Exiguobacterium sibiricum 7-3: one gene and its partner. The protein of the gene in region 2 interacts with the protein of the main gene of each other region in a pairwise test. Links are inferred from orthologs where the notes say so. Each region holds a gene or a part of one and is shown on either strand. Other genes may lie near its edges.

Region 1 (5,018 bases), 2.5 Mb from region 2 along the record:
GTGCAGGTGCGAACAATCACCCTCAACTGATTAAAAACATTGCAACCGCCACCCCGACGCATCAAATCGGGAACCACTCATACACGCACCCCGATTTCACGAAATTAACCGCAGCTCAAATGACAAGCGAACTGTCCAAAACCGAGACATTGATCAAATCCCTGACCGGTCGGACGACTAAACCGATTTTCCGCGCACCGTTTGGCGCCAGTAACAGCACTGTCCTTGCCGCCGTCGGCAATGCCGGATATACAAAAACGATTCAATGGAACATCGATACGACCGACTGGAAAGGCATCAGTTCAACGGCCATTTTGGCGCGTGTCGTGCCGAACGTCGTACCGGGTTCCATCGTCTTGATGCACACCGGTGTAGGAGCACCGGGTACTCCTGTCGCTCTTCCCTCGATGATTTCGCAACTCAAAGCCAAAGGATATAAATTCGTCACGATCTCCGAATTACTGAAATTGCCTCCAAGCGGCAGTAAAACGTATACGGTTAAATCGGGCGATACCCTTTATAAAATCGCGAGCCTCTACAATGTCACAGTTGCCGCTCTCGCTAAAGCTAACAACATCACGAACTACAATCTGATCACTGTCGGGCAAGTCCTTGTCATCCCGGGGACAACCCCACCTCCAACCACTACCGTCACCTATACTGTCAAAGCCGGTGACACGTTATATTCCATTGCAACGAAGTATGGCGTGACTGTCACGGCTCTTGCCAGTGCCAACAAAATCACCAATGTCAATTTGATTTCGGTGGGACAAGTCCTTGTCATTCCGAAATAACTAAAAAAACACCTTCGTCCGCTAAAGACGAAGGTGTTTTTGGGTCATTTTAAGAAGATGGAATGTTTTCCAATCCCAAATCACACTGAATCAAATCGGCATAGGTCTGGCGACGAACGACTTCACGGGAATCCCCTTCATTAACGAAGACGACGGCCGGACGTAAAAATTGATTGTAATTGCTCGCCATCGAATAGTTGTAGGCACCTGTTCCGAACACAGCCAGTGTATCTCCACTGACAGGTTCCGCTAGATCAGCTGACTCAGCGACTAAATCTCCTGATTCACACGCCGCACCAACAACCGTTACATGACGTGTTTCTCCCTTGATTCGATTGGCGATGACGGTTTCATACACAGCACCATACAGTGCCGGACGGATATTGTCCGCCATTCCGCCGTCGACTGACAGATACGTTCGGACGCCCTGCACTTCCTTGATGGCACCAACTGTATAAAGCGTCGTCCCGGCATTCGCGACGACCCAACGCCCCGGTTCAATCCCGATTCGTGGACGGTCAATCGCAAGACGCGTTGTCTCTTCATCGATGATCGCCATCACCCGCTCCATCGTTTGTTCAAAATCAAGCGGCTGATCGTCTTGCGTATAGGCAATCCCGAATCCACCGCCGAGATTCACTTCGCTTGCGATGAAGGATGTCCGTTCATGAATCGTTTCGACAAATCCCATCATCGTCCGGGCCGTCCGTTCAAACAGCTCAATCTCCTGAATCTGTGACCCGACGTGACAATGAATACCAAGCAGTACCAGGTGCTCCGCTGCCAGAATCGCTTCGACGGCTTCCAGATATGAATCGTCATGCGTCGAAAAACCGAACTTCGTGTCGACACCACCGGTCTGAATTTTCGTGTGAGCCCCGCCAATGACTTGCGGCACGATCCGAATCAGGACGTGGACCGTTTGACACGCTTCTGCGGCAATCTGATTGAGTTGGGCGATTTCTTCATAATGATCGATGACGATTTTCCCGACACCCTCTTCGACGGCATACCGTAAATCCTGAGTCGATTTGTTCGAGCCGTGGAAATAAATCCGTTCCGCCGGCACACCTGCTTTACGGGCGATGAATAGTTCACCGCCTGTCACGACGTCAATGCCAAGACCATGTCGGACGACTTGCTGGTAAACGGCACCAATCGTCAAGGCTTTAGAAGCAAACGAGGCGTACGTATTCGGAAATTTTTCTAAAAAGGCATCGCGTACGGTCGCCAGACGGTCCGTCAATTCACGTTCTGCCATGATATAGAGTGGTGTCCCGTATTGTTCGGCGAGCTTTGTTGCTTCCACCCCGTCAATCTGTAGTGCATTGTTTTGTTCCGTCAAATATTGGCTTCCGTACATCTGAATTCCCCCTTATAAATAACGATGTGTTAAACGCCACGAACGGGCGCACATCTGCTCCGAATTATTGGCTGTCCCGGTCCGGGTGATATCATCGATTTCAATACCATCGCCGTATAACACCACTTTATCACCAATCTCAACCGTCGAATCCACGGCAATGAACGTATGACTCATAAACAACTTACTGATGATCGGATAACGTTTCCCGTTGATAATGACGGGCAGTGAGGACCGTCCGCGAACGACCCCGTCCCCGTACCCGACCGGCAGAACCGCAACACGAATCGCTGTCGGTGCCGTATACGACGTACCGTAGCCGACGTGTTCGCCTGCTTCCACTTGACGAATCTCAACGACTTCCGTCGTCATCCGGAGCGATGGCACGAGCCAGTCCATTTTTTCAATCGGTGAGTAACCGAACAGGAAGATGCCGGGCCGGACGTAATTGCAACAGGCAAGGCGCGGATCATGTTTGACGATCGTTGCACTGTTTTCGGCATGGATGTATGTGAACGCGTGTTTCTCCTGTAACGGATTCCCGATTTTGAGGAATCGTTCGACTTGACCGTCATGATCGGCTCCCGGCTCATCGGCAAGCGGGAAATGCGTATAGAGACCCGTCATGATCAGTTCCTGCTCCTGTACGGTTTCGAGCACTGCTAACGCTTCTTCCAGCGAACTGACACCAAAACGGTTCATCCCGACATTTATTTTTAGATGAAGTTCAATTCCCGATAAATCCGCCTGATGGCGTTGCAGCCAATCGAGCGAAGGAATTCCGAGCGCTACTCCGTGCAAGCGGACCTCTTTGAAGTGCGATGCCGGATTCATCGCCAGGACATAACTGTCTGGAAAATTCGTTTTGATTTCAATTGCTTCGTAGACTTCTGCCACTGCGAAATGCCGGACACCGGCTTCCATCAATGTGGCAACCATCTCAATCATTCCTAAGTTATAAGCATTGTTTTTGACGACGGCAAAAATCTGCTTATTGGACCGGGCGAAAACCGATGCGACATTATGCCGCACCGCTTCCCGATCGATTGTAACGATAGTTCGTGAACTCATTATTCTGCGATGGCTGGTGTCACGTAAGTCAACCACGATGCATATTGTGGCAGTTGACCCGAGACCGCTTGACGGTAAAGACCAAGTAACTCATCTGCGACAGCCCGTGTTCCGCCGTTGATGACGATATGATCAATTTCACCGACACTTGTGATTTCTGCAGCCGTACCTGTTAAGAAGATTTCGTCTGCAACGTATAACTCATCACGGCCGATGTGACGCTCGACGACCGGATATCCCTGATCCTGTGCGAGACGCATGATGACTTGACGTGTGATCCCGTCCAATACTGAACAATCGAGTGAAGGCGTGTAGATCGTGCCGTTTTTCAACATGAACAAGTTGGCAACACTCGCTTCACTGACATTTCCGTTCATATCAAGGGCAATCGCCTCATCAAATCCATCACGAAGTGCTTCCCCTTTTAAGAGTTGCGAGTTCATGTAGTTGGCGGCAGCTTTTGCCTGCATTGGCATCATCGTTGACGAAACACGGCGGTAAGAAGCGACTTTCGCCCGGATACCGGTACCTTTGTCAAAGTATTCACCAAGTTCCCAACAAGAAATACCGACGTGAACCGTCGTATCTTTTGCCATCAATGCCTGCCACGGTGTACCGAGGAAAACAAACGGGCGGATGTAACAAGACTCAAAGCCGTTTTTGGCGACAAGATCAATCGTCGCTTGAACAAGTTCTTCCACTGTATAAGGAATCGTCACGTGATAGAACGCGCAACTGCGGAACAGACGTTCAATGTGTTCCGTCAATTGGAAAATCGCCGGACCATCCGGTGTCGCATACGCACGGATGCCTTCAAAAAATCCGCTTCCGTAATGAATCGCATGGGACATGACGCTCGTATTTGCCTCTTTTGGATCATGAAAAACCCCGTCTAACCAAATTGCTTCTCCATACTGTGTATCCACTGCCATGTGTTTTCCTCCTCTTCGACGTCAATCAGAGTGAACGTAAATCATCCACCAGTTGCGTCTTCTCTGCTGTTTTTGCATCTTTCTGTTTGATGACACGTGCTGGCGTACCAGCCACTACGCTGCCTGCAGGAACGTCTTCTGTGACGACACTGCCTGCTGCGACGACCGCATCTTTTCCGACGCGGACACCTTCTAGGATGACGGCATTCGCTCCGATTAAGACACCATCTTCAATGATGACCGGTGTTTTTGAAGGTGGTTCAAGAACCCCTGCGACCACGGCACCGGCGCCGACATGAACGTTTTTGCCGATTGTGCCACGTGCTCCGACAACGGCGTTCATATCAATCATTGTACCATCTCCGATTGATGCACCGATATTAATGATTGCGCCCATCATGATGACCGCGTTATCGCCGATGACGACATGATCGCGAATCCATGAACCCGGTTCGATCCGGGCATTCAAATGACGTGTATCAAGCATCGGCACGGCACTGTTGCGGCGGTCATATTCGACATGCACTTCAGTAATCCGGTCTGCATATTCTTCTAAGAAAGTTGAAGCAAGTCCTGCATCAGCGAAGAAAATTTTTGATTGATCCGTTCCGAATGCCGTCGCTCCTTCAATCGTCAGTCCTGCCAAGTCACCATTGACGTATAGTTTAACCGGTGTTTGTTTTTTAGCATCTTTAATGAATTTTGCAATTTCATAAGCATCAGTTAATAACATGTGAATCCTCCTGTGTGTAAAGCGTCTCCAGTGTATAGAGTCCCGCTGATTTTTGAATGAGCGCTTCCGCTGCCTTGATTGCACCTGAAGCGAATACTTTTTTGGATAACGCCGTGTGTTTGATT
Region 2 (8,526 bases):
TGAAAAATTAAAAATCGTTCTTGAGCAAAAAAACCGGATGTTCACGAAGATGTATGATGCGGAAGCGATCGCTTTCGACGATATCTTCGAAGAATACTACGCGTACGGTCAAGAGTTCGCGAAGTATGTCTGCGATACATCGGTCGTCGTCAACGACAGCCTCGATAAGGGCGAAAAAGTACTCTTCGAAGGGGCACAAGGTGTCTTACTCGACCTTGACCACGGGACGTATCCGTTCGTCACGTCATCGAACGCATCAGCCGGCGGTGTCGCTTCAGGTGTTGGTGTCGGTCCAGCACGGATCGATCACGTCGTTGGTGTCTGTAAAGCGTACACGTCACGTGTCGGTGATGGTCCGTTCCCGACAGAACTGTTTGACGAAATCGGTCATCAAATCCGTGAAGTCGGTCGTGAATACGGAACAACGACAGGCCGTCCACGCCGTGTCGGCTGGTTCGATTCAGTCGTCGTCCGTCACTCACGCCGGACAAGCGGTTTGACAGATCTTGCATTGAACTCAATCGATGTCCTGACAGGAATCGAGACGCTTAAAATCTGTACGTCGTATGAGTTTAACGGCAAACAGATTGATGAGTATCCGGCGAGTTTCCGTGATCTCGAAGCATGTGTCCCGGTTTATGAAGAGTTACCGGGCTGGAAAGAGGATATCACGCACATCCGTAAGTTTGAAGATCTGCCGATCAATGCGCAGAACTACGTTAAACGGATTGCAGATTTGACGAATATCTCACTCGTGACATTCTCGGTAGGACCGGGTCGTGAACAAACGGTCGTCCTTCGTGATCTGTACGAAGAAGCTTAATGGTTGAAAAGCAGCAGTTCCAGATTTGAGATCTGGGGCTGCCTTTTTTCTTCTCTGATTAAGCGAAATCATTCACAAAATGAAGTGAACGAGCGTATACTAAAGGTAATGTTTCACGTGGAACGCATGACGTGAGCGTATGATGAAGTCAACAGAGTGGCGTCGGGAGTTTCCGTCGCCACCTTTCTATATGCCTGAAAAACAGGTAAAATAGATTGAATAGAAATTTTTAAGGGGGAACACCCAGTGACGGAACGTAAAATCCTCGTCGTCGATGACGAGCAACCGATTGCCGATATATTAAAATTTAAATTAGAAAAAGAAGGTTATAGTGTCGCCGTAGCAAATGATGGAGTGGAAGCACTCGAGAAAGTCGAAGAGTTTAAACCCGATCTCATCCTGCTCGATATCATGTTGCCATTGATGGATGGAATGGAAGTTTGCCGGGAAGTCCGAAAAACATCAAAAGTCCCGATCATCATGCTGACAGCAAAGGATTCTGAAATCGATACGGTCCTTGGCCTTGAGCTTGGTGCAAATGATTACGTCACGAAACCATTCAGCTCGCGCGAACTATTAGCACGGGTGAAGGCACACTTACGTAACGTCAATACGGTCGAAGCGACACCGGCAAATGCAGGACCGGGTCCATTGAAAGTGGGAGAACTGTATATCGATACGAATTCTCATACCGTCACACGACAAGATCAAAAAATCGAACTGACACAACGTGAGTTTGAACTGTTGCATTACCTGGCGAAAAACATCGGGCAAGTCATGACTCGTGAACACCTGCTTCAAACGGTGTGGGGATATGACTACTTCGGTGATGTCCGGACAGTTGACGTAACGGTACGCCGTCTGCGTGAAAAAGTCGAGGATAATCCGAGTACACCGATCTATATCATGACCCGCCGCGGTGTCGGCTACTATCTCCAAGACGGGGAGAATGAATAACGATGTTAAAAGGAACGAACTTTTTCAAATCGATCCAGTGGAAACTTGTCGTCATTTATGCGTTGTTGATCTTAGTCGCGATGCAAGTCATTGGGGTTTACTTCGTTCGTTCCCTTGAAAAACAGTACATTACGAACTTCTCAAAATCTGTTGAAGACCGGGCCGGACTTGTCGCGTACAATGTCGGGAAGGAATTCGATAAGACAGGCGATGATGAGGCCTCCAAACGGCAGTTGTCTGAATCTCTTGGACAACTGCTGTCTGAGTTTAGTAGTGGCTCGACGTCAAGGAACGATATTCTCGAAGTACAAATCATTGATCAGGACTCGATCATTCAAGCGACGTCTGACGAAGACAATCAGTCGGCGGTCGGACAACGGGCGACGAATTCATTGATTAAAAAAGCACAGGCCACGAGTTCCTCTCGTGTCGATACCGTCCTCGATCCGACGACGGAAGACAAGATTCGGATTTTTGCAGTCCCCGTCACGTCCGAACGGACAGGGGCGACGACCGGGATGATTTACGTCCGGGCGTCGATGGAGTCAATTTATTCGCAAATGCAGCAAGTCACAAGGATCTTAGCAACGGGGACAGTGATTGCACTTGTCATCACCTCGATTCTCGGTGTCCTGTTATCGCGGACGATCACCCGGCCGATTTCGGATATGCGGCGCCAGGCGATCGAGATGCGACGCGGGAACTTCTCGCGGAAGGTTAAGGTCTATTCCGATGACGAAATTGGTCAGTTGGCACGTTCCTTTAACGAACTGACTGATGAATTACTCGAAGCGAATGCGACGACGGAAGCCGAAAGGCGGAAGTTGACGAGTGTCCTCGAAAATATGACGGATGGTGTGATTGCGACGGACCGGACATTACGTGTCATCCTGATGAACGATCAAGCGAAGGATATCGTTGGTGTCGATGAATCCGGTATCGTCGGGACGAACTTAAAGGATTTACTCGCTCTCGGAGACGACTTTATGATTCCGGAAGACGGGACGATGCCGCCCCGTCTGCTCGATTTCAGCAGCGAGGATGAACTGTTCCTTGTCCGGGCCTTCTTCTCACCGGTCAAAAAGCACAGTGGACCGATTACCGGGATGATTATCGTCCTGCATGACGTCACGGAGCAGGAACAAGTCGAGCAGGACCGCCGTGAGTTTGTCGCGAACGTCAGTCATGAACTCCGGACACCGCTGACGACGATGCGGAGTTACCTTGAAGCCTTGGCGGAAGGTGCCTACCAGGATGAAGAACTGGCGCCACGGTTCCTGGAGACGACACAAAACGAAACGGAGCGGATGATCCGCCTCGTCACCGATCTGTTGCAACTGTCGAAAATGGACAGTAAGGAATACAAGATGAACAAAGTCCGGTTTGATTACATTCAATTCTTAAATGATATTCTCGACCGTCATGATATGACGAAACCGGAACGGATTCAGTTCCGCCGGAAAATCATGAAACGGAAAGTCTACCTCCGCGGGGATCAGGATAAGTTGATCCAGGTCGCGGATAATATTTTAACGAACGCGATCAAGTATTCACCGGAAGGCGGTACGATTACCGTCCGGACGATGTTACGGGCGAAACGAATCGTCATCAGCATCAAAGACGAAGGGGTCGGGATTCCAAAAGCGAACCTGCAGAAAATCTTTGAACGTTTCTACCGGGTCGATAAAGCACGGGCACGGAAGATTGGTGGAACCGGACTGGGTCTTTCGATTGCTAAAGACGTCGTTTCGGCACACGGTGGTGACATTTGGGCAGAAAGCGAATGGGGACGCGGGACAACGATTTACTTTACACTTCCATATGAGGTGATCGAAGAGGTGGATATCGGATGACGAAACAGCGACTGAAATCCATCGCTTTGATTCTTTTGGTCAGTGCTTCGATTGTCCAGACCGCCATGTTATGGACGTATCATCCGAGCAGCGAGTCGATTGAACAGGAACAGGTATCGTTTAATGAAATCGATGCCTCAAAGACGGTCGAAGGAAATCAGCTGATCAATCCGGAGCTTGTCATCTATTCGAACGGCGAAAGTGCCTACCAGACCCAAATCATCGGTCGGACGATCCTGAACCGGATCGGCGCCTCGTTTGATGTCGGTGTCCTGGTTTTGACCGATAAGGCGTCGAATATTCCGGTCAGCAAACGGAGTGTCGAGATGATTTTCCCGACGCCGATCAGTTCAAAGATGCTCGAGGAGTTGCTCGGGGAAAAACAAATTGCGATGTCGGAGCCGATCAAACGGCTCTATCTGCTCGATTATGAAGGACCGATTCTTCGACTGGAGTCGACGACGGGACGATTTAAGGACTTTAAATTAATCGGGGATGAGACGGTCTTAAAACGTCTATTCGCCTATGATAAGAAAAAACCGATGACGAAAGTCGAGCTCAAGGGCGGTGACTACACGTATGTCCCAAGCGGCGCGACGAAACTGGAAGAAGTATTCGTCTACGATGATGTTTCGCAGGATCCGAAGCCGCTCAGCCGGATCGAGAGCGCATTCTTTACGGAAAACTCGAACGTGCAGCAAATCAAGAGCCGGGATGACCTGGACGTTTTGACGGACGGTGTCAGTGTTTCGACCTACGACCGGGATTATAATGCGTTCCGTTTTAATACATTGTCTCCGAACACCCAAACCTCGTCCGTCGATTACAGTACAATCGTCAGTTACATCAACATCCACGGCGGATGGCTCGATCCTGTGACACAACGCAGTGGCTTCCGCTATTACTTTGATCAGATGTCGAAAGCAGAAGAAGAACAGGCGGCGACATTCCGATTATATTTGAACCGATATCCGATTTTTGGTGAAACAGGACCGTTACTTGAACAACCGGACTTCGATCTCGCGACCATCAAAGTAACGTTCGAAGAAAATCAGATCCGTTCGCTTAGTCGCAGTATGATTCGGGCGGAGCGGAAGTTGTTGCTCCGGGAAACGACATTGCCATCCATCGATCAGATTGAAAAACAGCTTCAATCCGCCGACATGTTGGATGAGATTTCCGGTATCCGGATGGGATATGAGATGACGTACGAAATTGAAACGAGTCGTTATGCCTTGTTTAAGCCAAATTGGTTCGTCAAACAAAACGGAAAATGGACCACGGTTGATCAAGCTATCGGAAAAGAGGGATAATGTTTCATGGATTGGAGTAAAGCAAAAACGTTACTGATTTTGACGTTCCTGATCCTGAACGCCTATCTTGCCGTTCAGCTGATGGACCGAATGATTGATCCCCGAATCGTCACGACGAATGCGGACGGGAAAACTGTTTTGAAAGAACGAAAAATTGATGAAAAGAAACTGCAGACCGTCTCGAAAGAAATTGGTTATTTGACGGCGGAAGTTGATACGAGTTCATTGATTCCAAAATCAGGATCCCCGATTCAAGATGCCGTCACGTCTGTCAAAAATCAAATCGAGTGGTCGGTTCGTCTGACGAAACCGTTCCCGCTCGAAGCAAAAGCAATGCGTGATTCGGCGACATCGTTTGTCCAGTCGTCGGCTGCATATGGCACAGACTACACGTTTTGGAAGTATGACAGCAAACACAATGAGATGACCTTTGTTCAGACGTATAAGGAACAACCGTTATACTCGACACCGCAACAGTCGCGGGAGGATGACGCGATGATTGGTCCGTCGTTACTTGTGCTCCAGTTGAACGAGCAGAAGGAAGTCGTCAGCTACAAACAACGCCACTTAAACAAAGTCGTCCGTCAGGCACAGGATGTCACGTTATTATCGGCGAGTGAGTCCGTCATTCAACTGTCGGAGCAGGGCTTGTTCCCGGCCTCAAAACGAATGACGAGTCAAAAGCTCGGCTACTTCTGTCTTGTGACGGAAGGAACGAAATCGGTGCAGATTTTACCGCCGACGTGGCAGATTGAACTGAACGGAGAAGAACTGTATTTCGTCAATGCGATTGACGGCGGAGTCCAGACCATCGAACGGCTTGATACCGTTTCAGAGAAATGAGGAATGCACGATGAGCCTACACTACAGCGTCCTTGCCAGTGGCTCGACGGGGAATGCCCTCTATATCGAAAGTGAACAGACCCGCCTGCTCGTCGATGCCGGTCTGACCGGCAAAGCGATGCTCGCCCTGTTCGACCAGATTCACCGGTCACCGGAAAAAATCGATGGCTTGTTCGTCACCCATGAACATTCGGATCATATTAAAGGTGTCGGCATCATGGCCCGGAAGTACAACATCCCGCTTTATGCGAACGAAAAAACGTGGGCAGCGATGGAAGCGAAGATTGGCAAGATTGACCCCGCACTGAAGTTCCTCTGGGAAGTCGGGGAGGTCAAACAGTTCGGTGATATCGAGGTCGAATCGTTTAACGTCAGTCATGACGCGGCCGACCCGATGTTCTTCCAGTTCGCCCACGACGGAAAACGGCTCGCCCATATTACGGATACCGGCTACGTCTCGGACCGGATGAAAGGTGTCATCCGCGGCGCCGATGCCTATATTTTTGAAGCGAATCACGATATCGGGATGCTCCAGATGGGGCATTACCCGTGGAGCGTCAAACGGCGGATTCTCGGCGATTACGGACACGTCTCGAACGAAGATGCGGCGATTGCGATGAGCGAAGTGCTCGATGACCGGACGAAACGGATCCACATGGCCCACCTGAGTAAGGACAACAACATGAAGGAGCTGGCCCGGATGAGTGTCTCCCAGACGCTTGCGAGCCGCGACGTCGACCTCAGCAAGATTCAGTTACTCGACACCGATCCGGTCATTCCGACACCGCTTTTGAAGCTCTGATTATGGGAAATTACTGAATATGCTCAAAAGACCCCCACATTTGGCTAACTCGCCACGTGATGGGGGTATACTTGTGTAAAGAGAGTTTAGAAGGAGGCGTGTGTCGATGGATCGACCAGAAGAACCACGGAATGAATCAGATCAGCCTTACGCATCGACCGATGAGACGAGCGGCTTTCCGCCACGGCGGTCCAGTGAAGATGAGCCGGTCAGTCCCTATCGTGAACCATATGAAGAAGAACCGCAGGAACCAAAACGCCGTGGCGGCGGGAAGGCCTTTTTTGTCGGCTTGATCGGCGGGATCATCGGGGCGCTGTTGATTGCCTTGATCGCCTGGCCGTTCGTCCGTGACGAAATGACAAGTCCGACGCCGGTCTCAAACGCGACGCCGGAACAGGCCGCGACAAAGGCGACGGAATCAGAAAATGATATTGTCGGTGCCGTCGGTCAGACGAAAGAAGCGGTCGTCAGTGTGACGAATCTGCAAAGTTCATTCCAGGGTGCCGATCAGGAGACCGGTGCCGGATCGGGTGTCATCTATAAAAAAGACGGCAACAAAGCGTACGTCGTGACGAACTATCACGTCGTTGAAGGGGCGAGCCGTCTGTCGGTCACATTGTCCGACGGAACGGCACTCGAAGCAAAAGTGCTCGGAGAAGATCCGACGTACGATCTAGCAGTCCTGTCGATTGATGCGTCAAAAGTGACACAAGTCGTGAAACTCGGGGATTCGGATACGCTGCGTGCCGGAGAGACGGTTCTTGCAATCGGGAATCCGCTCGGAATCTTTGCGAACTCGGTCACACGCGGTGTCATCAGTGCCCAGGAGCGGACAGTTCCTGTCGATACGAACAAGGACGGGCAGCAGGACTTCAACACTGAAGTCATTCAGACCGATGCCGCAATCAACCCGGGTAACTCAGGCGGCGCACTGATCAATACATCCGGTCAATTGATTGGAATCAACTCGATGAAGATTGCGGAAGCAAGCGTCGAAGGTGTCGGCTTTGCGATTCCAATCAACGAAGCCTTGCCGATTATGCGTGATCTCGAACAAAACGGTGAAGTGATTCGCCCGCAACTCGGGATTCAGATTCGTGACGTTCAGGAATTCCCAAGCGGGTTCCGGGAAGATCGTCTGAAGTTACCGAGTGACGTCAACCGCGGGATTGTTGTCGTCGGTTTGACGAAAAATAGCGGAGCAGCAAAAGCAGGGATGAAAGAAAATGATGTCATCGTTGAGATCAACGGAAAAGACATCCGATCATTTGCCGATTTAAAAAGTGTCCTCTATCGTGACGCTAAAGTCGGCGACAACGTCAAAGTGACATTCTACCGGGGCGGCGAGAAACAGACACTTGATGTCAAACTGTCGGCGCAAGCAGCGACGGTACAATAACAGATTCAGATCAACTACTCGTATACGTGCGGGTAGTTTTTTTTGCGTAGAATGGACTGTTGTTCTCATCGTGATTCGCTGTCACGCGCTTTCCTCAGGCGAGGAACAAGCCGCGGGATTCTTGCCTGTCGGCGTCGATGCCCGGGTCTCGTTTTCCTCTGACAGCGCGGGCGAGCCGCGCTTTTTCCTGTAGGAGTCGCGTGCAGCGGACACGATGAAGAAATTGGTGGTGAGGTAAGCGGATCAAGAAGTAACTCCAAAGAGGAGGTGTGGATAACTTTTTTCAGTGAGGGAAGTCAATTTTTGTTATACTGGTAGCGGATAAATGTGGATAACTTAAAAGGAGGAAAAGACCTGTGGATAAATATGTCTGTTTAGAACATGTCGAGTTAGCGCTCGACGAAGTAGTCGATGAAACGGAAGAGTATCCGATTTTGGAAGAGGTGCCGGCAGAGAAAAACGTCACGTGTGAGTACTGTGACCAGCCCGCGACATATCTTGTGTCAAGCAAAAAATAATTATCAACATGTGGACAT

What was found. The genes of interacting proteins can lie anywhere in the genome.
Region 1: the proteins of yycF (region 2) and lysA interact in binary tests that used the Escherichia coli proteins (3 or more experiments, as listed by UniProt). The link is inferred for Exiguobacterium sibiricum 7-3 from one-to-one orthologs.

The regions. Positions count from the first base shown.
Region 1 is NZ_KK211190.1:2,525,080-2,530,097, forward strand. What follows is about bases 1-2,804. They hold lysA (diaminopimelate decarboxylase), read right to left. Parts: upstream 2,158-2,804; coding sequence 844-2,157; downstream 1-843. Other genes in these bases: P402_RS0114105 (LysM peptidoglycan-binding domain-containing protein), read left to right, coding at 1-794; alr (alanine racemase), read right to left, coding at 2,170-2,804. Outside these bases: more of alr, read right to left, coding at 2,805-3,228; P402_RS0114120 (branched-chain amino acid transaminase), read right to left, coding at 3,228-4,160; dapD (2,3,4,5-tetrahydropyridine-2,6-dicarboxylate N-acetyltransferase), read right to left, coding at 4,186-4,893; dapB (4-hydroxy-tetrahydrodipicolinate reductase), read right to left, coding at 4,880-5,018. UniProt on the Escherichia coli protein: Specifically catalyzes the decarboxylation of meso-diaminopimelate (meso-DAP) to L-lysine. Is not active against the DD- or LL-isomers of diaminopimelate.
Region 2 is NZ_KK211190.1:27,640-36,165, forward strand. Bases 1-2,924 are described here. They hold yycF (response regulator YycF), read left to right. Parts: upstream 1-1,069; coding sequence 1,070-1,780; downstream 1,781-2,924. Other genes in these bases: P402_RS0101155 (adenylosuccinate synthase), read left to right, coding at 1-823; walK (cell wall metabolism sensor histidine kinase WalK), read left to right, coding at 1,783-2,924. In the rest of the region: more of walK, read left to right, coding at 2,925-3,633; P402_RS0101170 (YycH family regulatory protein), read left to right, coding at 3,630-4,946; P402_RS0101175 (two-component system regulatory protein YycI), read left to right, coding at 4,953-5,789; P402_RS0101180 (MBL fold metallo-hydrolase), read left to right, coding at 5,800-6,591; P402_RS0101185 (S1C family serine protease), read left to right, coding at 6,698-7,990; P402_RS16800 (CxxH/CxxC protein), read left to right, coding at 8,347-8,508. UniProt on the Escherichia coli protein: Response regulator member of the two-component regulatory system CpxA/CpxR which responds to envelope stress response by activating expression of downstream genes including cpxP, degP, dsbA and ppiA.